2 regions of the Xanthobacter sediminis genome follow, and region 2 is predicted to be linked to the other one. Evidence: riboswitches for the same ligand, from Rfam matches in the RefSeq annotation. Region 2 holds a riboswitch; the other holds the start of a gene.
The links. A riboswitch is a leader RNA that binds a small molecule or an ion and turns the genes downstream of it on or off. The one in region 2 is predicted to bind thiamine pyrophosphate.

Region 1 (10,141 bases), on a different contig from region 2:
AGCAGTAGCACCAGCGGCGCCAGCACCACCGCCTGCAGCACGTAGGAGCGGCGCATGGCCCAGGGCAGCACCGCCGACAGCGCGGCGATGACGAGGACCACCGGTTGCCCCTTGGGCAGGAGAACGAGCGCCGCCGCGCCCAGCCCCGCGCCGGCGATGGTGCCCACGCAGCGCAGCACCGCCCGCGCGAACACCGAGCCGAGATCGGGCTTCATGACGAGGCTGACGGTGAGGGGAATCCAGAACCAGTGGCTCTGCCGGTCCACCCAGTGGGCCGCATAGGCAAGGCCCATGCACAGGCCGAGCGCGAGGGCCGCGCGCAAATTCTCCCATCCGGGCGCGAGGCGATCGAGGCGCAGGCGCAGCCCTCCGCCCGCCTGCAGCGCCACCTGCTCCGGCGCTTCCGCCCCTGGCGCGGCACGCAGGGCGGCGGCACTGGTGCGCACGGCGGCGGTGAGCGGGTCGCGCATGCCGTCCGGCGAAGCGCCCTCTGGCAGGTCGCCGCGAGCTTCCGCCTTGGCGAGCGCGTCGAGCCGCGCCGCCGCAGCCTGCAACGCCCCGACATCTTCCGACGACAGCAGCGCCGCGAACAGGCCGTCACAGGCCTGCACGAGAGCCGCGAGATCATCCGCCTCGCCGTGGTGGCCACCGCTGGAGGCGCGGGCTTCCAGCATCAGGCCGGCAAGGGCGCAGAGCGCATCCGTCACCTTCCGCCGTGCGGCCTCCAGAGGCGCGACGGGCCCTTGGGCGCCCGATTCCTGCACGCCAAGTTCTTTTGCGCGTGCCTCCGCGAGGCCTGCCAGCGCCGAGGCGAGAGCCGTCTTCGCCTGCCGCTGCGGCCGGCGAGGAAACAGCAGCGCCTCCACCGCCAGCACCGCCATGTAGAAGACCATGCCGGCCATGTAGAGCACGCTCAACCACCAATAGGGCCCGATGCCGGGCACGCCGATGGCGATGGAGGCGAGCAGCAGCGCCTGCATGGTGCCGATGGACCAGATGGCGCCATAGCCGCTGAGCAGCCCGCCCGCGAAGCCCGCCACCGCCATGGCCGCCACCGTGGCACCCCAGGGCAGCCCCGCGAGATATCCGGCCAGGTAGCCGAGGCAGCCGATGAGGCCCGAAAGCACAAGGCGGCGGAACACGACGCGATAGGTGCCTTCCGGCTCTCCCGCCGCCATCATCAGCGTGCCCATGGAGATCCACATGCCCGTGACGACGGCGTCGCAGGCATAGCCCACGGAAAAGGGCACGCCGATGCAGAAGGCTGCGCGGATGGCCCGGCCCCAGGGCCAGGGCGCGGGCTTCAGCCGCGCCAGCTCCCGCACCCAGGCATTGGGATGGGAAAAGCCGCCCTCCGGCGCGCTCGCCCGCGCCGCCGCTTGATCCACGCTCATTCCTGCTCCCCGCATGGACGGCGGGCACGCGCCTCGGCCCAGGCCCACCGGAGTGCCACCGAGGTTATATGAAACCATGAGTTCTGTCGTGGCGTTGCGGAAGGTGCGGCACAACGAAAAAGGGCCCCGGCCGGAACGTGCCGGCCGGGGCCCTCATGCTTCGGCGTGGAAGGATTACTCCGCTGCGCTCACATAGAGCTTGCCGCCCTCGGCCAGAAACTCCTGCGACTTCTGCCGCATGCCCTCGGCCGCGGCCTCAGCGGTGAGGGTGCCGTCCGCCCCCTCCATGAGCTTGGCCTCGGCGCGCAGTTCCTGGGTGATCTTCATGGAGCAGAACTTCGGCCCGCACATGGAGCAGAAGTGCGCCACCTTGTGCGCATCCTTGGGCAAGGTCTCGTCGTGGAACTTCTGCGCGGTGTCGGGGTCGAGGCCCAGGTGGAACTGGTCCTGCCAGCGGAAGTCGAAGCGCGCCCGGCTCACCGCATTGTCGCGGATCTGCGCGGCCGGGTGGCCCTTCGCAAGGTCGGCGGCGTGGGCGGCGATCTTGTAGGTGATGACGCCGGTCTTCACGTCGTCGCGGTCCGGCAGGCCCAGATGCTCCTTGGGCGTGACGTAGCAGAGCATGGCGCAGCCGAACCAGCCGATCATGGCCGCGCCGATGCCGGAGGTGATGTGATCGTAGCCGGGCGCGATATCGGTGGTCAGCGGGCCCAAGGTGTAGAACGGCGCCTCGCCGCAGGCCTTGAGCTGCTTGTCCATGTTGGCCTTGATCTTGTGCATGGGCACGTGGCCCGGCCCCTCGATCATGACCTGGCAGCCCTTCTGCCACGCGATATTGGCGAGCTCCCCCAGGGTCTCCAGCTCGGCGAACTGGGCGGCGTCGTTGGCATCGGCGATGGAGCCGGGGCGCAGGCCGTCGCCCAGCGAGAAGGAGACGTCATACGCGCGCATGATGTCGCAGATCTCGTCGAACCGCTCATAGAGGAACGATTCGCGATGCCCCGCGAGGCACCAGCGCGCCATGATGGAGCCGCCGCGGCTGACGATGCCGGTGGTGCGCCGCGCGGTGAGCGGCACATAGGCCAGCCGCACGCCGGCATGGATGGTGAAATAGTCGATGCCCTGCTCGGCCTGTTCGATGAGCGTGTCCTTGAACACCTCCCAGTCGAGCTTGAGCGGGTCGCCGCCCACCTTCTCCAGCGCCTGGTAGATCGGGACGGTGCCGATGGGCACCGGCGAGTTGCGCACGATCCAGGAGCGGATGTTGTGGATGTTGCGGCCGGTGGAAAGGTCCATCACCGTGTCGGCGCCCCAGCGGATGGCCCACACCATCTTCTCCACCTCGTCGGCGGCGGAGGAGGTGACGGCCGAATTGCCGATGTTGGCGTTGATCTTCACCAGGAAGTTGCGGCCGATGACCATCGGCTCCAATTCGGTGTGGTTGATGTTCGCGGGGATGATGGCGCGGCCCCTGGCGATTTCCGCGCGCACGAACTCGGGCGTGATGAAGGGCGGGATCTCGGCGCCGAAGCTCTCGCCGTCGGCGAGCGCCTCGGCGGCGCGCTCCAACGCCTCGGCGCGGCCGAGGTTCTCGCGAGCGGCCGCGAACACCATCTCCTCAGTGATGATGCCGGCGCGGGCGAACTCGTACTGGGTCGCCATCTGGCCGGGGGCAGCGCGGCGGATGGTGCGCTCGGCGGGGCAGGCCGCCACCAGCCGGTCTCCGGCGAAACCGTTGTCCTCCGGCTTCACCTCGCGCGGGACGACCGCCTCGAAGCCGCGCCCGGCCACCCATGCCTCGCGCTGGCCACGGATGCCGGCGTCGAGGTCCACGGCGGGCGCGCATTCCGTGTAGAGGCCCGAGGAATCATAGACATGCACCGGCGGCTCGGCCGGATCGGACAGCACGATCTCCCGCACCGGCACGCTCATGCCGGCCTGGCCGGGGACCTCGATATAACGCTTGCGGGAGCCCACGATGGGGCCGGTGGTGACGGTCTTGGGACCGCCCGTGCTCATCTTGCTGGGATCGACGGCTGTGTTCATGGCGCATCCTCTCTGGCACACGAGCGATCCGGACTCGCCTGGGGCAGATTGGGTGCGGCTTTCGCCTGACCGCGACCACGCATGCGCTTGCCGCAGGTTCCCGTCCCTCCGCCGGTATGAGCCGGATCAGGTTCAAGGGTCAGGGCGGCGCGCCCACTCTCAGCCCCCGCTCTCAGGGCCCCCCTCGGAACGATGCGACTGTCCGCGTCCCGCGCCCCTTTGTCAATCCGCGCCCTGCGGCAGGCGGGCGCCGGTGCCCAGCCGACACGCGCCGGCCGTTGGGCTATACAGGCGCCACGAGTCGGTCGACCCGTTCCGCGCTCATCTTCAGGACCCTCCCATGGACGTGCAGACTTTCGATGTGCCCGACGTGAAGCTGGTGACGCCGAAGCGCTTCGGCGACAGCCGCGGCTTCTTCACCGAGACCTGGAGCGACCGGGTGTTCCGTGCCGAAGTGGCCGACATGGGCTTCGTGCAGGACAACCACTCCCTCTCGGCGCCCCGGGGCACCCTGCGCGGCCTGCACTACCAGAAGCCGCCCACCGCCCAGGGCAAGCTGGTGCGCGTGGTGCGCGGCGCCATCTTCGACGTGGCCGTGGATGTCCGCCATGGCTCGCCCACCTTCGGCCGCCACGTGGCGGTGACGCTGGATGCCGCCATCGGCGCCCAGCTCTGGGTGCCGCCGGGCTTCCTCCATGGCTTCTGCACGCTGGAGGACAATTGCGAGGTGGTCTACAAGGTGACCGAATACTACAGCCCCGCCGATGATGGCGGCGTCGCCTTCGATGACCCCGACATCGGCATCGCCTGGCCGGTGGCCGCGGCGGAGCTGGTGCTCTCCGACAAGGACCGCAAGCACCCGCGCCTCAAGGACCTGCCGGCCTATTTCAGCTATCGCTGAGCGCCCGCCGGGGCGCGGGCGGCTTTGCCGTTTGCGCCCCGCGGTTCAGGGGCTTCAGTTGGCGAACAGGAGGATGCCGGCGCCGAGCAGCAGCTCGCCCACCAGCACCCCGGCGAACACCGAGCGCCGCAGCAGCGCGAAGCCTGCGACGCCCCCGGCCACCGCCCCGAGCCGTACCAGCAGCGGCACCGCCAGGAGCGGCCCGGCAGGCACGAACAGCAGCCGCGCGATCACCGCCGCCAGCAGCGCCGTCGCCACCGCCTTCACCCAGTGAAACACCTCGCTGCCCGCCTCCACCCGCCGGCCGGCGAGCACCGCGAGCGAGCGCCAGACCTCCGTGGGCAGGAAGCCCACCAGCACGACGATGAGCACCGCCGCACCTTCCGTCAGCGCCGCGCTCATGCCCGCCTCCGAAGCCTGCGCCCGGCCACGTACGCGAGCGTGCCGCCGCCCACCCCCGCGATCAGCAGGTCCAGCCCGCCGTCGAGCCCGGAGACGAAGGGCATGATGACGAAGCCGGCGCCGAGCGCCAGCCACTCCGTGCGCGTGGCGGCATTGCGCACCATGAGCACCGAGAAGGACAGGGGTGTGAGGAACAAAAGCATGCCCGCGAGGGGCCCTGAGAGGCTGCCGGCCATGAGATAGCCCACCACCGTGCCGGCCATGCTCACGCCCACCAGCGTGTTCGCGAGGCCGAGGGTGAAGGGCACCCGCGCCTCGCCCGGCAGGTGGGGCAGCAGGCGCAGCCCCTCCACCCACAGCGTCATCGCCACATAGTGGGCACACAGCAGCTCGATCAGCGTACTGCGGCGCGGGCCGCGCATGTAGGGGGCCACCGAGACCACCATGGGCAGGAGCCGCATGGAGGAGAGCGTGACCGCGAAAGCAAGGGCCGGCAGCGCCGAGCCGGCGGCGAGGCCACCCACCAGGATCACCTGCGCCGGCAGTGCCCACACCAGCAGCGTGGAAAGCACGCCCGCCCCGAGCGGAAAGGCGAGCCCGTGCAGCAGCGCGCCGAAGCCGGTGTAGCTCGCGAACAGCACCAGCGCCGGCACGGAGATGCCATGGCGCGCGCCCTGGAGCGCCCAGCCCAGGGTGGAGCGGACAGGCGGCGCGGGCGCGGTGAGGTCGGGCGGGGTCCTCTGGGACATGGGCAGGCCGGGGCAGGAGTCTTCCGGGGTGTTCGTAAGGTCGCCATACCATTTGCGCGGGGAATGCGACAGGCCCCTGTCTCACCACGCCCGGCGCAGGCGCCTTTCCCGCGCGGGCGGTGTAATGTAGGCAGAACTTCCGGCGCGCGAAAGGATTGCGGCGGCGCCGCCGCAACGTCATCCTCCCTGCGCCTGCTCCGAATCGGTCGCCTGCCCGTGCTTCGCATCGACATTCCGTATCGCGACCCGTTCGCCGCCTTCCACGCCTTCGCCGACGCGCCCTTCTGCGCCTTCCTGGACAGCGCCGCCGCCGGCGATCCCCGCGCGCGTTTCTCCTATATCTGCGCCGACCCGTTCCGCGTCATCACCGCCGACGGGGCGGGCACCAGGGTGGACGGGCGGGCGGTGACGGGAACCCCGTTCCAGGTGCTCGCGCAGGCGCTGGCGGCCCATAAGGATGCGCCGGCCCCGCGCGCGGAAGATGGCGCCATGCCCTTCACGGGCGGCGCGGTAGGCTTCCTGGGCTACGACCTCGGCCGCCACCTGGAACGCCTGCCCGTCCCGCGCGCCGGGCAGCCGCCGGTGCCGGAAATGGCCATGGGCCTTTACGATGTCGTGCTCGCCTTCGACCATGCCGAGAAGCGCGCCTGCCTCTTCTCCTCCGGCCTGCCGGAGGCCGACCCGGCGGCCCGCCGGCGGCGCGCCGAGGCGCGGGCAGCGGCGGCGCTCGAGCGCCTCGCGTCCGCCCCCGCCACCGCGCCGGCACCGGACTGGAGCGTAACCGGCCGCTTCGCGCCCGACCAGCCGCGCGCGGCCGTGGAAGCCTCGGTGGCGCGGGTGATCGAGTACATCCGCGCCGGGGACATCTTCCAGGCCAACCTGACCCAGCAGATGCGCGCGCCCCTGCCGGCGGGGCTCACGGACCTTCAGCTCTACGCGCGCCTCAGGGCCGTGAGCCCGACGCCGTTCGCGGCGTTCCTGCGCTGCGGCCCGGAGCTGGCGGTGCTCAGCGCCTCGCCCGAGCGCTTCCTCAGCCTCGATGCCGAAGGACGCGTCGAGACCCGCCCCATCAAGGGCACCCGCCGCCGCGCCGCCGACCCGGCCGCCGATGCCGCTTTGGCCGCCGAGCTCGTCGCCTCGGTGAAGGACCGGGCGGAGAACCTCATGATCGTGGACCTCATGCGCAACGATCTCAGCCGCGTGAGCCGGGTGGGCAGCGTGAAGGTGCCGGTGTTGTGCGGGCTCGAAACCTTCGCGAACGTCCACCACCTCGTCTCGGTGGTGGAGAGCCGGCTGCGGGAGGGGCTCGGCCCGGTGGATCTGCTCACCGCCTGCTTCCCCGGCGGCTCCATCACCGGCGCGCCCAAGATCCGCGCCATGGAGATCATCCACGAGCTGGAGCCCTTCCCGCGCGGCGTCTATTGCGGCTCGGTGGCCTGGATCGGCTTCGACGGCGCCATGGATTCCTCCATCGTCATCCGCACCATCACCCGCGCCGGCGACACGCTGCTGACCCATGCGGGCGGCGGCATCGTGGCCGATTCAGACCCGGCCGACGAATACGAGGAAAGCCTCGTGAAGCTCGCGCCCATGCTGCGCGCCCTTTCCGGAGAAGGCCGGTGAAGCTCTTCCTCAACGGCGCCCTGATGGAGACCGAGGCGGCCCATATCGCCCCCGGCGACCGCGGCTTCACCCTGGGCGACGGCCTGTTCGAAACCCTGCGGGTGCGCGGCGGCCTCCTGCGGCGCCTGCCCGCCCATCTCGCCCGCCTCACCCGCGGCGCCGCGGTGCTGGGCCTGCCCCTGCCGGCGCTGGATTTCGGCGCGGCGCTGGAACAGGTACGGGCCGCCAATGCCCTCGACAACGGCGTGCTGCGCCTCACGGTCACCCGCGGCAGCGGCCCGCGCGGCGTGCTGCCGCCGGCGGAGCCCCACCCCACGGTGCTCATCACCGCCGCCCCCATGGCGCCGCCCCCGCCGCCGGCGCGGCTCATCATCGCCGGCGTGACCCGGCGCAACGAGCGCTCGCCGCTGGCCCAGGTGAAGTCCCTCAACTATCTCGACAACATCCTCGCCCGCCAGGAGGCGGCGCGGGCCGGCGCCGACGACGCGCTGCTGCTCAACACCAGGGAGCGCCTCGCCGAAAGCACCATCGCCAACCTGTTCGCGGTGATCGACGGGCGGCTCGTCACCCCGCCCTTGTCGGAGGGCGCCCTGCCCGGCGTGATGCGGGCCGCGGTGAAGGCCCAGGGGGCGGAGGAGCGGCCGCTGACGCCGGACGACCTCGCCGAGGCGGAAGAGATCTTCCTCACCTCCAGCCTCGGCATCCGCCCGGTGGCGCGCCTGGCCGAGCGGGAGTTCAGCATTTTTCCGGTAGCCGAGCGCCTCGCGGCCCATCTCGGCGAGGCGTGATGACCATTCCCACCTTGCGTACGGAACGGCTGCTGCTGCGCCCCTGGCGCGCGGAAGACCGCGACGCCCTGTGGGCCATGCAGTCCGACCCGGCGGTGATGGAATTTCTGATGCCGGTGCCCGACCGCGCCGCCTCGGATGCGGTGGCGGACCGCATCGCCCGCCATTTCGCCGACCATGGCTTCGGCCTGTGGGTAGTGGAAGTGCCGGGGGTGACGCCGTTCGCCGGCTATTGCGGCCTCGTGCATGTGCCCTATGTCGCCTATTTCACCCCGGCGGTGGAGATCGGCTGGCGCTTCCTGCGCGCGTCCTGGGGCCACGGCTATGCCACCGAGGCGGCCCGCGCGTGCCTGCGACATGGCTTCGAGGGGCTCGGGCTCGACGAGATCATCGCCCTCACCGTGCCCGCCAACCGCCGCTCGCGCGCGGTGATGGAGCGGCTCGGCATGATCCATGATCCGAGCGACGATTTCGACATGCCCACCGTGCCCGAAGGCCACCGGCTGCGGCATCACGTGCTGTACCGCCTGCCGCGAAGCGCCCTGCGGCCGGACGCCGACACCTGAGCCGCGCCGCCGCCGTCAGGGCCGCAGCCCGGTGCCCCCGCCGAGGGGAATGCGCACGGCCTTGCGCCCGCGCTGCTCCTTGATGTCGGCGATGTCGTCCAGCATCACCCTGAGCCGGTCGAGTGCCCGCACCTCCTCTGCCGAGAGCGGCACGACCGGGTGGAAATGGGTGACAAGCACCGCCAGCGCATCATTGATGCGGCCGATCTGGGTGCCGTAGCTGCCCACGTTGTCCAGCACCTGCTCCTCCACCTCCGGCGCCTTCGAGGCGCCGAGGTTGATGTTGACGAAGCCGAGCTGGCTGCCCACCGCTGTCAGGTTGGAGGTGAGAAGGCGGAAGAATTGGGTCACGTCACCGGACAACGGCAGCTTGAACGTCGCCATCTGTACCCCCCGACATCTGAGCGTCTTCCGCTCGCATCGGCTCGCGGTAATCGCTCGAGGTTATTGAGACGACGCATTTTCTTCACGCGAACCGGCATCCGCTTCGCTTGAAAATGTTCGAAGCCCCCGAGTGTCTCAGATGCCCCGGCGAACGCAACCTGGGAGCGACTCCCCCGATCCGCGCGCCGCCGGGACCAAAGAAAAAGGGCGGCCGAAGCCGCCCCAATCCATCATGCCGTATCGATCCGCCGGGCTGCTCAGGCCTTCACCAGCGGCTGCTTGGGGCCCGACTTCGGCCCTGTCCTGGGGCCAGACTTCGGGCCGGCCTTGGTTCCGGCCTTGCCGGCCTTGGCCGCGGCCGCGGGCTTGCGGCGAGCGGCGCGCTTGGGCGCGGCCTCGGCGATCTTCTCCGGCTTGGGCGTGACCGGCCCTTCCGGGAACTGGAAGCCGAGCTTGGAATCCCGGCCTTCGCCTTCCACCACCACGCGCACATGGCCGCCGTGCTTCAGCGCGCCGAACAGGACCATGTCGGCGAGCGGGGTCTTGATGTGCTCCTGGATGACGCGCGCCATGGGGCGGGCACCCATCTGCTCGTCGTAGCCGCGCTCCACCAGCCACCGGCTCGCCGCGTCGGAGAGCTCGATGGTGACGTTGCGATCCGCGAGCTGGGCCTCCAGCTGCAGCACGAACTTCTCCACCACCTGGCCGATGATCTCCGTGGAGAGGTGGGCGAAGGGGATCACCGCATCGAGCCGGTTGCGGAACTCCGGCGCGAAGGTGCGGTTGATGGCCTCCGAATCGTCCCCCTCCCGCTTGGTGCGGGTGAAGCCATAGGCCGGCTTCGACAGGTCCGCCGCGCCCGCGTTCGTGGTCATGATGAGGATCACGTTGCGGAAGTCGATCTGCTTGCCGTTGTGGTCGGTCAGCTTCCCGTGGTCCATCACCTGCAGGAGGATGTTGAAGAGGTCCGGGTGGGCCTTCTCGATCTCGTCCAGCAGCAGCACGCAGTGCGGGCTCTGGTCCACGCCATCGGTCAGCAGGCCGCCCTGATCGAAGCCCACGTAGCCGGGAGGCGCGCCGATGAGGCGGCTGACCGTGTGGCGCTCCATGTACTCCGACATGTCGAAGCGCAGCAGCGGCACGCCCAGCGTGGAGGCGAGCTGCTTGGCCACTTCCGTCTTGCCGACGCCGGTGGGGCCGGAGAACAGATAGTTGCCGATGGGCTTCTCCGGCTCGCGCAGGCCGGCGCGGGCGAGCTTGATGGAGGCGGAAAGCGCCTCGATCGCCT
Region 2 (10,141 bases):
GTCGGTGACGAGGTCGAGGTCTATCTCGAGCGCGTCGAGAACGCGATGGGCGAGGCTGTCCTGTCGCGCGACAAGGCGCGCCGCGAGGAGAGCTGGGTCAAGCTCGAGAAGGCGTTCACCGCCAACGAGAAGGTCTTCGGCGTGATCTTCAACCAGGTGAAGGGTGGCTTCACCGTGGATCTCGACGGCGCCGTGGCGTTCCTGCCGCGCTCGCAGGTCGACATCCGCCCGATCCGCGACGTGGCTCCGCTGATGCACAATCAGCAGCCCTTCCAGATCCTCAAGATGGACCGCCGCCGCGGCAACATCGTGGTCTCCCGCCGCACCGTGCTGGAAGAGACCCGCGCCGAGCAGCGCCACGAGCTGGTGCAGAACCTCGAAGAGGGTCAGGCCATCGAGGGCGTGGTCAAGAACATCACCGATTACGGTGCGTTCGTTGACCTGGGCGGCATCGACGGCCTGCTGCACGTCACCGACATCGCCTGGCGCCGCGTGAACCACCCGACCGAGGTGCTCTCCATCGGCCAGACGGTGAAGGTCAAGATCATCAAGATCAACCACGAGACCCACCGCATCTCGCTCGGCATGAAGCAGCTCCTGGGCGATCCCTGGGAGGGCATTGAGGCCAAGTATCCGGTGGAGGCCCGCTTCAAGGGTCGCGTCACCAACATCACCGACTACGGCGCGTTCGTGGAACTGGAGCCGGGCATCGAAGGCCTGATCCACGTTTCCGAGATGAGCTGGACCAAGAAGAACGTTCACCCCGGCAAGATCGTTTCCACCTCGCAGGAAGTGGAAGTGCAGGTGCTGGAAGTGGACAGCGCCAAGCGCCGCATCTCCCTCGGCCTCAAGCAGACCCTCCAGAACCCCTGGGAGGCCTTCGCCGAGAAGTATGCCCCCGGCGCGGTGGTCGAGGGCGAGGTCAAGAACAAGACCGAGTTCGGCCTGTTCCTGGGCCTCGACGGCGACGTGGACGGCATGGTCCATCTCTCCGACCTCGACTGGAACCGTCCGGGCGAGCAGGTCATCGACGAATACCGCAAGGGCGACATGGTCAAGGCCGTGGTGCTCGACGTGGACGTCGAGAAGGAGCGCATCTCCCTCGGCATCAAGCAGCTCGCCGGCGATCCCTTCGCCGAGGCTGGCGATGTCCGCAAGGGCGCTGTCGTGACCTGCGAAGTCACCGACGTGAAGGACGGCGGCATCGAGGTGAAGCTCACCGGCACCGATCTGTCGGCCTTCATCAAGCGCTCCGAGCTCGCTCGCGACCGCAACGACCAGCGCCCCGAGCGCTTCTCGGTGGGCGACAAGCTCGACGCCCGCGTCACCCTGTTCGACCGCAAGGCGCGCAAGGTGCAGGTCTCCATCAAGGCGATGGAAATCGCCGAGGAGCGCGAGGCCGTGGCGCAGTTCGGCTCGCAGGATTCGGGCGCTTCGCTCGGCGACATCCTGGGCGCCGCCCTCAAGCAGCGCGCGGAAGAGACCAAGGAGGACTGATCGCTACCCGCGATCGTCCCTTGAACATGGGAAGGGCCGGCTCGCGCCGGCCCTTTTCTTTTGCAGGTCGCCAAAGCGGTCAGCCCGGCCTTGCTCCCCGGCGGCCCGGATGCTGAAAGACCCAGCAGGCGCGCCGGGGCGGCGCGGGCCAGCCCGGTGGAGCGAACATGCGATCCCTGAAGACGATCTTCGACCTCGGCGATGAACGGGGCGTGCTGCGCATGTCCATCGCCGTCACCATCGCCATTTCGACCTTCGGCGTGGGATTCGGCCTCCTCTCCGGCTCCTTCTCGATCCTCTTCGACGGCGTCTATTCGCTGATCGACGCGAGCATGAGCCTGCTCGCCCTCACGGTGGTGAACCTGATCCGCTCCTACACCGATGCCGCCGCCGCCTCGAAGCGGTTGCGGGATCGGTTCACCGTGGGCTTCTGGCACCTCGAGCCCATGGTGCTCGGCCTCAACGGCATCCTGCTGATGGGCGTTTCCGCCTACGCCTTCTTCAATGCGGTGAGCCTGCTCCTGGATGGCGGGCGTCCGCTCGAGTTCGGCTTCGCCATCGTCTATGCGGTGGTGACGGTCTTCGCCTGCGCGCTGGCGGCGGTGCTGGAGATGCGGGCAAACCGGCGCATCCGCTCGGATTTCATCGCCCTCGACGCGCGCGCGTGGGTCATGTCGGGGGGCATCACCCTGGCGCTGCTGGTGGCCTTCATCATCGGCGCCGCCATCGAGGGTACCGCCTATGGCTGGCTGGCGCCTTATGTGGACCCGGCGGTGCTGGCGGTGGTGTGCCTCGTCCTCATCCCGCTGCCGGTGGGCACGGTGAAGCAGGCACTGGCGGACATCCTGCTGGTGACCCCGAGCGACCTGAAGGCGCACGTGGACGAGGTCGCCCGCAAGGCGGTGGCGACGTACGGCTTCAAGTCTTTCCGCGCCTATGTTGCGAAGGTGGGGCGGGCGCAGCAGATCGAGCTGTACTTCATCGTCCCCTCCGATGCGCCGGCACGCCCCATCGCGGAGTGGGATGCCATGCGCGACGTCATCGGCAATGCCATCGGGCCGGATAGCCCGGACCGCTGGCTCACCATCATCTTCACCAGCGACATGGAATGGGCGGAGTAACCCGCCGGATTGTCGCGCCGGGCGTTCAAACGGGCGAGTCACCCGATGCTGGCGGCTGATTCAGTGCCGCGATCAGGCGACGGACGCTCTCGGCCGAGTCTTCTGCGCGCATCACGGTGCCCATGACGGCGATGCCCTTCGCACCCGCATCCAGGCAGGAGCGCGCAGTGTGCGCCTCGATCCCGCCTAGGGCGACCACGGGCACCACCGCCGCGGCGGCGAAGACGGCAAGGCCGGCGACGCTCAGCGCCGGGCCGTAGCCGGGCTTGGAGGCGGTCTGGAACACGGGGCTCGCGGTGATGTAGTCCGCATGCACGGCGTCGCTCCCGCCGGCGTCCGCGAGCGTGTGGATAGAAAGGCCGATGAGGGCATGGGGGCCGAGCAGCGCCCGCGCCGCCGCCACGTCGCCGCCGTCCGGAAGGTGCACGCCATCCGCTCCTGCGGCACGCGCCAGTTCCGGCGCGCCATGGAGCGTCAGCTGCGCGCGGAAGGGGGCGACGGCGGCTCGGAGGTGGGCGAACAGGGCGAGCTGTTCGGCCTCCGGCAGGTCCTTCTCGCGCAGGGAGATCCAGCGGCAGCCGCCCGCGCAGGCGGCGCGAACGACCTCCGCGAGGTCGCCGCGCGCCTGCCGGCGGTCGGTGATGAGCAGCAGCGGCGGCGCCGGCAGCACGGCCATTCAGCTTCCCACGAGGCCGAACTCGGGGCTGGACGCCTCGGCATGCAGCTTCCTGGGGATGCGGCCCGAGAGCCGCGCCAGGCGCCCGCCTTCCACAGCGTGGCGGAAGGCACCCGCCATGCGCACCGGATCGAGCGCCTTGGAGACCGCCGTGTTGAGCAGCACCGCCGAGCAGCCGAGCTCCATGGCGAGGGCGGCATCGGAGGCGGTGCCGATGCCGGCGTCCAGCACCACCGGCACCGGCGAGCGCGAGCAGATGAGCTCGATCATGTGCGGATTGGCGATGCCGAGGCCGGAGCCGATCATGGAGCCGAGGGGCATCACGGTCGCGGCCCCCAGGTCCGCCAGCTTCTGGCAGGTGACGGGATCGTCGTTGCAATAGGGCAGCACCACGAAGCCGCGGTTCACCAGCTCCTCGGTGGCTTTGAGCAGCTCCTCCACATTGGGGTAGAGCAGCTCGCGGTCGCCGATCACCTCCAGCTTCACCCAGTCGGTCTCCAGCGCCTCGCGGGCGAGCTCGGCGGTGAGCACGGCGTCCTTGGCGGTCTGGCAGCCGGCGGTGTTGGGCAGGATGTGCACGCGGCCGGTGAGGAGATCCGTCAGGCTTTCCTCATAGCCGCTGAGGCTGATGCGGCGGATGGAGGCGGTCGCCATCTGTGCGCCGGAGGCGGCGAGCGCGTCGAGGAACACCTTCTGGTTCGGATACCCCGCCGTGCCCAGGAACAGGCGCGACTGGAAGGTACGCCCGGCGATGACGAGGGGATCGGCATTCGTGCTCATGGTCGTTCTCGTGTCCTGTCGCGCCGGGTCAGCCGCCCTGCTTGGCGGTGATGATCTCCACCGTGTCGCCGGCGGAAAGGTGGGTGTCGCCCCAGGCCCGGCGCGGCACCACGGCGCCGTTGAGCGCCACGGCGATGCCCTTCTGCGCCGGGTCGAGCCCCTTGGCGCCGATGAGGTCGGCGACGGTGGCGGCCGCCAGGGCTTCGGCGGCGCCGTTCACGGTCAGCTCCAGGGTGGCCGTCATGGCGCTCACTCCGCCGCGGCGCGCGGCGCGAAGCGGCCGGCGCGAAAGGGGGCGGCCACCGGGTCGAGGCGGCCTTCGAGCACGAAGTCGGCCACGACCTTGGCGGTCACGGCCAGCAGCAGAATGCCGTTGCGGTGGTGCCCGGTGGCATAGACCAGCCCCTCCACCTCCTCGGCTGGGCCGAGGATGGGCGCGTCGTCGCGGCTGCCGGGGCGGAAGCCCACCCATTGCTCGTGGATGGACAATTCCTCGATGGCCGGCAGCGCGCGCCATGCATAAGTGAGCAGGGCAAGCTGCCCGCCGGCCGTGAGGTCGGTGTCGAAGCCCTTTTCCTCCGTGGTGGCGCCCAGGATGAGGCGGCCGTCGCGGCGGGGGACGATGTAGGAATGGGGCGCCCAGATGACGTGGTTCACCAGGGGGGCGGCCGGGTCCATGCGTAGGGCCATCATCTGGCCCTTCACCGGGCGCACCGGCAGCGGCGCGGCGGGGGTGATGTCCACCCCCCGGCTCCAGGCGCCCGCGGCCAGGATGACCACGTCCGCCGTCTTCAGCTCGTCGCCCACCACCACGCCCGTGGCTTTGCCACCCAGGGTGGCGACCCGGCTGACGGAGCTGTTCTCATGCAGGCGCACACCGGCGCGGGCAACGGCCGTGAGCAGGGCGGCGACGACCTTGCGGTTGTCCACCTGATGGTCCTCGGCGCTCAGGATGGCGCCGGAAAGCTGGCCGGCGAGATGCGGCTCCAGGCGGCGCACGGCGGCGGCGCCGAGCCACTCCACGGGCAGACCGAGGGAGGTCTGGAGCGCGAACAGGTGGCGCAGGCGGGCGGCGTCGTCGGCGGTGAGGCCGATGGTGATCGTGCCCTCGGTGCGCAGGTCCACGCTAGCTCCCGATTCGGCCTCGAGCTCGGCGGCGAACTGCGGCCACAGGACCTGGCTCAGACGGTTGAGGGCCAGCAGCTCATCCTCGCCCGGCTCCGCCTCGGCGCAGGCGGCCAGCATGCCGGCGGCGGCATGGCTGGCGCCGCGCCCGGCGACGCCGGCCTCGTAGATGTCCACCGCGCAGCCGGCGCGCGCGAGGCGCCAGCCCAGCGAAAGGCCCATGACGCCGGCGCCCACGATGGCGACCCGCGGGCGCACTGGGGACGCGGCGGAAGACGAAGAAACAGGCGACAAGCTCTCGCTCATCGGCACCTCCCTACGCTGGCATGATCCAGACAGGTTCGATGGGTATGATCTCAGCCGCGTGCGCACGCGGCACCCCAGGCCGTGGCGCGCATTATCCACGGCCGGGCCCATATCGCAAGGTGGCTCAGGAGTTTTCGATGAGGGCGCCCCTCAGGCCGGATGGGCGGCGGCCTCGTCGGCAAGGCGGCTGGCAAGCAGTTCGCCGGAGCGCTCCAGCACCGGATAGGCCGCCGCCGCGACGATATGGGCGTTGATGAGCTTCAGGTCGCGGATGAGGTCGAGGTGCAGCGTGCTCGCTTCGGCGAGGTGCACGAGCCCGGAGCGCAGATGGTCGAAGTGGCTGCGGGTGGCAAGGCTCTCGCTGGCGCGGAAGGCCGCCTTCTCGCCCGCCAGCAGCCGGGCCGCGCGCGGGTCGGCGGTGAGGAACAGGGAGGCGGCGAGCCGCACGTTGTCGGCGAGCCGGTTCAGCAGCATCTCCAGCTCGCGCCGGCCCTCGGGGGAAAAGGAGAGGCCTCGCTTCAGCCGTTTCGCGGCATGCAGCAGAAGGTTGTGGTGCACCACGTCGCCCGCCTGCTCCATGTTGGTGGCGAAGGTGAGGATCTCGTCCACCCGCGCCCGGTCGGCGTCGGTCAACTCGGCGGGGTCGATGGCGGTGAGGTAGGTTTTGATCTCGCGGTTGAGCCGGTCGAGGATGTCGTCCATGCCCTGCGTTTCGGCCAGCCGCCTGCGGTCGCCGGAGATGAGCGCGTCGCGTGCGCCGGCCAGCATGTCGCCCACCGTGTCGGCAAGCCGCATGGCCTCCCGCGCCGCCGCGCCCACCGCCACGATGGGAGTCTCGCGCGCGGCGGGCTCCAGATAGATGGGGCGGCTGGGGTCGGCCGGGTCCTCGCGGTCCGGATAAAGGCGGCGCAGCAGCTTCGAGAAGGGGGCGAGCAGCGGCAGGAAGGCCGCCGCCGTCACCAGGTTGAACAGGGTGTGGAAATCCGCCGCCGCCCGGCCCGGATCGCCCTGGATCGTCACCATGAAGCGGCCGATGGGCTCGATGAAGGCGAGGGCGAGCGCCACCCCCAGCGCCCGGTTGATGAGGTTGCCCAGGGGCAGGCGCCGGGCGGCGGGGTCGGTTCCGCCCGCGGCCTCCAGCGCCGGCGCCAGCGCGCTGCCGAGATTGGCGCCGAGAATGAGCGCGAAGGCGGCATTGGGCGGCACGACGCCCTGGCTCGCCAGCGACATGACGATGAGCACCACCGCCACCGAGGAGTGCACCGCCCAGGTGAGGGCGGCCGCCAGGATCACGTCCAGCATGGGCACGGTCGCCACCTGCCCCAGCAGCATGCGCAGGGAAGGCGCGTCCTCCAGCGGTCGCATCAGCTCCACAAGCTGGTGCAGGGCGATGAGAATGAGGCCGAGGCCGATGACGGCCCGCCCGAGGTCGTGGGCAGCGGAGCCCCGCTGCGTGCGGAACATGATGAGGCCCGCCAGCACCAGCCCCGGCGCGGCGGCGGCGACATCGAAGGAGAGCACCTGCACGATCAGCGTGGTGCCCACGTTGGCCCCCAGCATCGCGGCCAGCGCCGGCACCAGATCGACGAACCCGGCGGCGGCGAAGCCGGACACCATGAAGGCGGTGGCGGTGCTGCTCTGCAGCAGGGCGGTGATGGCGAGCCCGGCCGCGAACCCCTGCCAGCGGTTGCGCAATGCCCGCCCGAGCACCGCCTTCAGCCGCGGCCCCAGAGCCTGCTCCACGGCGCTGCGCACCATGTGCGTGCCCCACAGCAACAGGGCCGCATAGCCGGCGAGATCGATCAGCGTGACGGAAAAGGTCATGGCCACCCCTTTCCTCGAGTTGAGCCCGCGCGGCGTTCGAGCGCGTCCTTTCGGTGCCGGCAGCAGACCGAGGCCGGCGGCATGAATCGCCGGAATCTCCGCGATCATAATTTGCCGGCTATCAGATTAGGCGCATTTCGCTGCGATGCAACAAGCGCCCGCAGGCTCACTCGGCGATGATCTTGACCTTGTCGCCGTATTTCAGCTTGGCGTTGGCATCGAGCCCGTTGAGCGTCAGGAAGCGCTCCAGGTGGCGGTCGGGCACCTGCATGCGGGTGGCGAGCTTGTCGGGCGTGTCGCCGAAGCCCACCGTGACCAGGCGCAAGCGCAGCGGCTTCACCGTCTCCGCCTCCCCCGAGGAGACGCGGCGGAAGGTGCTGGCGGCGGTGCGGAAGCGCTGGTCCAGCTCGGGCGTCAGCTCGCGGGCGGCGAAGATGAGGCGGTAGACATCCGAGCCGAAGCGGATGGCGAACATGCGGAACGACCACTGGTCGCCGCGCGCGATCGCGGTGGCGGCGGAAAAGCCGTTCACGCTCAGGGTCTCGACCGTGTTGATCTCCACCCCGTCGATCCAGCCCGAGGAGAGGTATTGCGCCAGGGACTGGTCGGGGCTCACGCGCACGGCGTCGAGCCGCAGCGCCTCGCGCCCGGAGCTGGTGGCGCCGAGCACCGCCTGGGAGGTGTTCTCCAGCGAGAAGCCCTCGGGCGCGGTGAAGGTAAAGCCGAGCTTGGGGTGGAAGAACTTGCGCCCGCGCACGAAGCCTTCCTTGGGGTCGTCACCATAGACCATGCCGTCGATGGCGGAGAGATAGGCGCTGCGGTCGCGCTCGCCGTTGCCGGGGACGGCGTACTGGCGCGCGTTGGCGATGGCGATGGAGATCCGCTCGGGCGTGGCCGGGTGCGAGGAGAGGAAGTCCATCTCCGGCGGCGTGGCGGAGCCGCCGAGCGCGGTGGATCGCATCTCGGAGGAGCGGCCCATGTCAGTGAGGAAGCGCGAGGCGCCGTAGGGATCGAACCCCGCGCGCGAGGCGATGCCGACGCCGATGGCATCCGCCTCCAGCTCCTGCCCGCGGGAGAAGGAGGCGAGGGTGCGCTGGCTCTTCTGCATGGCGAGCGCCCCCAGGTCGGGGTCGTTCACCACGTCGGAGATGACGCGGCTCACCAGCACCGCCTGTTTCACCTGGTCCTCGCGGATGTTGGCATGGCGGGCGATGACATGCGCCATTTCGTGCGCGAGCACGGAGGACATCTCGGAGGTGTCGTTGGCGAGCGCGAGCAGGCCGCGGGTGACGTAAAGCGAGCCATCGGGCAAGGCGAAGGCGTTCACGGCCGGCGAGTTCAGCACCGTGACGCGGTATTTCAGGTCCGGCCGCTCGGACGCCGCCACCAGCCGCTCCACCACCTGCTGGATGAGGGCCTTCAGCTCGGGATCGTTATAGGCGCCGCCGTAGCTGGCCACGAGCCGCTCGTGCTCGCGCCGCTGGGCGGGGGACATGTCGGCAAACTCGGAGGCCTGCGCGCCGGAAAGGGGCACGCTCACCTGGTCGAGCTCGGCCGTGGAGCAGCCGGCCAGCAGCAGCGCAAGAAAAACGACGCCCGCCCGCAGCCGACGCCGCGGCGCATCACGCCGGAGCACGCTCGCGTTTCGGGCCTCAGCGCTCAACTTCACTCCTCGCTTCCCGCTCGCTCGCCGAGCCGCTCGATGCCGGCCGGAGACCGGACCATGATCGCCGGGCCGCCCTGTTCCCGCACCACGCCGCGCGCGCGCACCCGTTCACCCCGCAAGGTGTCGGGATCGTGGCCGGAACCTGCGCCATGCCCGAAGATTATGGCGAAATCCCTGGTCGGCACGAGCACCGTGAAATCCCGTCGCCAGATCTCACCAAAATTCAGATAGGTCGTTTCACGCCGTCCGCCAACCGCCTTGATGCGTCCTTCCGCAACGGCATGAAGGCCGAGGTGGCGCCCCATCTCCTCCTCGTTTTCCGCCGCCGCGACGGCGCCCGGCCGCGCCCACAGGCCCCGCCGCGCCGCGCGCGCGGCCCGCTCGGCCGCGGCCAGAGACAGCGCGCAGGCCGCGTCCGCGCTCGCATAAGCGGCCCCGGCTGCCACCAGGCGGGTGGCGATGTCGGCCTCCGGGCCGTCCGCGCCGGCCACCCGCGCAGCGCCCGTCAGGCGCCCGTGCCGGTCCATACCGACGCGCGAAAACGTGATCTCCTGTCCGCCCACTGCGTCGATGGCGGCGCGCGCTGCGGCTTCTGGGAGCCCGTCCACCGGCTCCAGCCGAGTGGGCAGGACGATGCCGTCCGGAACGAAGCGCCGGCTATCCGTGAGCAGCAGGCTTCCGTCCGGCCCCATGCCGGCGATGCGGGCGGAAAGCCCGGCAGTCGATTCCCCGGCGGCACAGGCAGGCCGCTTCGCGCCGGCCGCGTCCGCGCCGGAGGCGAGGAGGGGCGCGGCCGCCAGCGCGCCGAGCACGCTTGCGGCGATGCGCGCGGCCCCGGCGACCCGTGCGCGCGGCCGCTTCTTTCCCGCGCGCGCGCCGCCGGACGTCGCATTCGAAAGAGCCTGTGGCATGGCCGAAGGTTACCGCAATCCCGCACGCCATTGAAGGCACGCGCCGCCGCCGGCCGTTCACCCTTTCTTACGCAGCGTTGCCGTTCCCGCGCGGTTGAGGCGCGCTGCCGCCTCGGGCACCATGCGAGGGTGGTTCGCGCCGTCGCGCGCCACAGCGCGAGGAGGTATTGCGTGTCCGGCATCGAAACTCAGGCCCGCCTTTCCGCGCCCTCGGCGGCGCGCAACCGCGAGCCCA

Region 1: linked by a shared signal. The riboswitch ahead of thiC (phosphomethylpyrimidine synthase ThiC) and the one ahead of thiO (glycine oxidase ThiO) in region 2 are both predicted to bind thiamine pyrophosphate.

What each region holds. Positions count from the first base shown of each region.
Region 1 covers NZ_JBAFWH010000019.1:41,101-51,241, reverse strand. The annotation lists gene V5F61_RS18605 (FUSC family protein) at 1-1,394, opposite strand, end outside; gene thiC (phosphomethylpyrimidine synthase ThiC) at 1,569-3,440, opposite strand; TPP riboswitch at 3,527-3,635, opposite strand; gene rfbC (dTDP-4-dehydrorhamnose 3,5-epimerase) at 3,781-4,341, shown strand; gene V5F61_RS18590 (AzlD domain-containing protein) at 4,396-4,743, opposite strand; gene V5F61_RS18585 (AzlC family ABC transporter permease) at 4,740-5,492, opposite strand; gene pabB (aminodeoxychorismate synthase component I) at 5,709-7,115, shown strand; gene V5F61_RS18575 (aminotransferase class IV) at 7,112-7,903, shown strand; gene V5F61_RS18570 (GNAT family N-acetyltransferase) at 7,903-8,469, shown strand; gene V5F61_RS18565 (hypothetical protein) at 8,485-8,853, opposite strand; gene clpA (ATP-dependent Clp protease ATP-binding subunit ClpA) at 9,111-10,141, opposite strand, start outside.
Region 2 covers NZ_JBAFWH010000002.1:47,851-57,991, forward strand. The annotation lists gene rpsA (30S ribosomal protein S1) at 1-1,497, shown strand, start outside; gene V5F61_RS02270 (cation diffusion facilitator family transporter) at 1,665-2,618, shown strand; gene V5F61_RS02275 (thiamine phosphate synthase) at 2,644-3,294, opposite strand; gene thiG (thiazole synthase) at 3,295-4,074, opposite strand; gene thiS (sulfur carrier protein ThiS) at 4,103-4,318, opposite strand; gene thiO (glycine oxidase ThiO) at 4,324-5,505, opposite strand; TPP riboswitch at 5,496-5,592, opposite strand; gene V5F61_RS02295 (Na/Pi cotransporter family protein) at 5,656-7,329, opposite strand; gene V5F61_RS02300 (M48 family metalloprotease) at 7,496-8,998, opposite strand; gene V5F61_RS02305 (hypothetical protein) at 8,995-9,807, opposite strand; gene V5F61_RS02310 (DUF938 domain-containing protein) at 10,087-10,141, shown strand, end outside.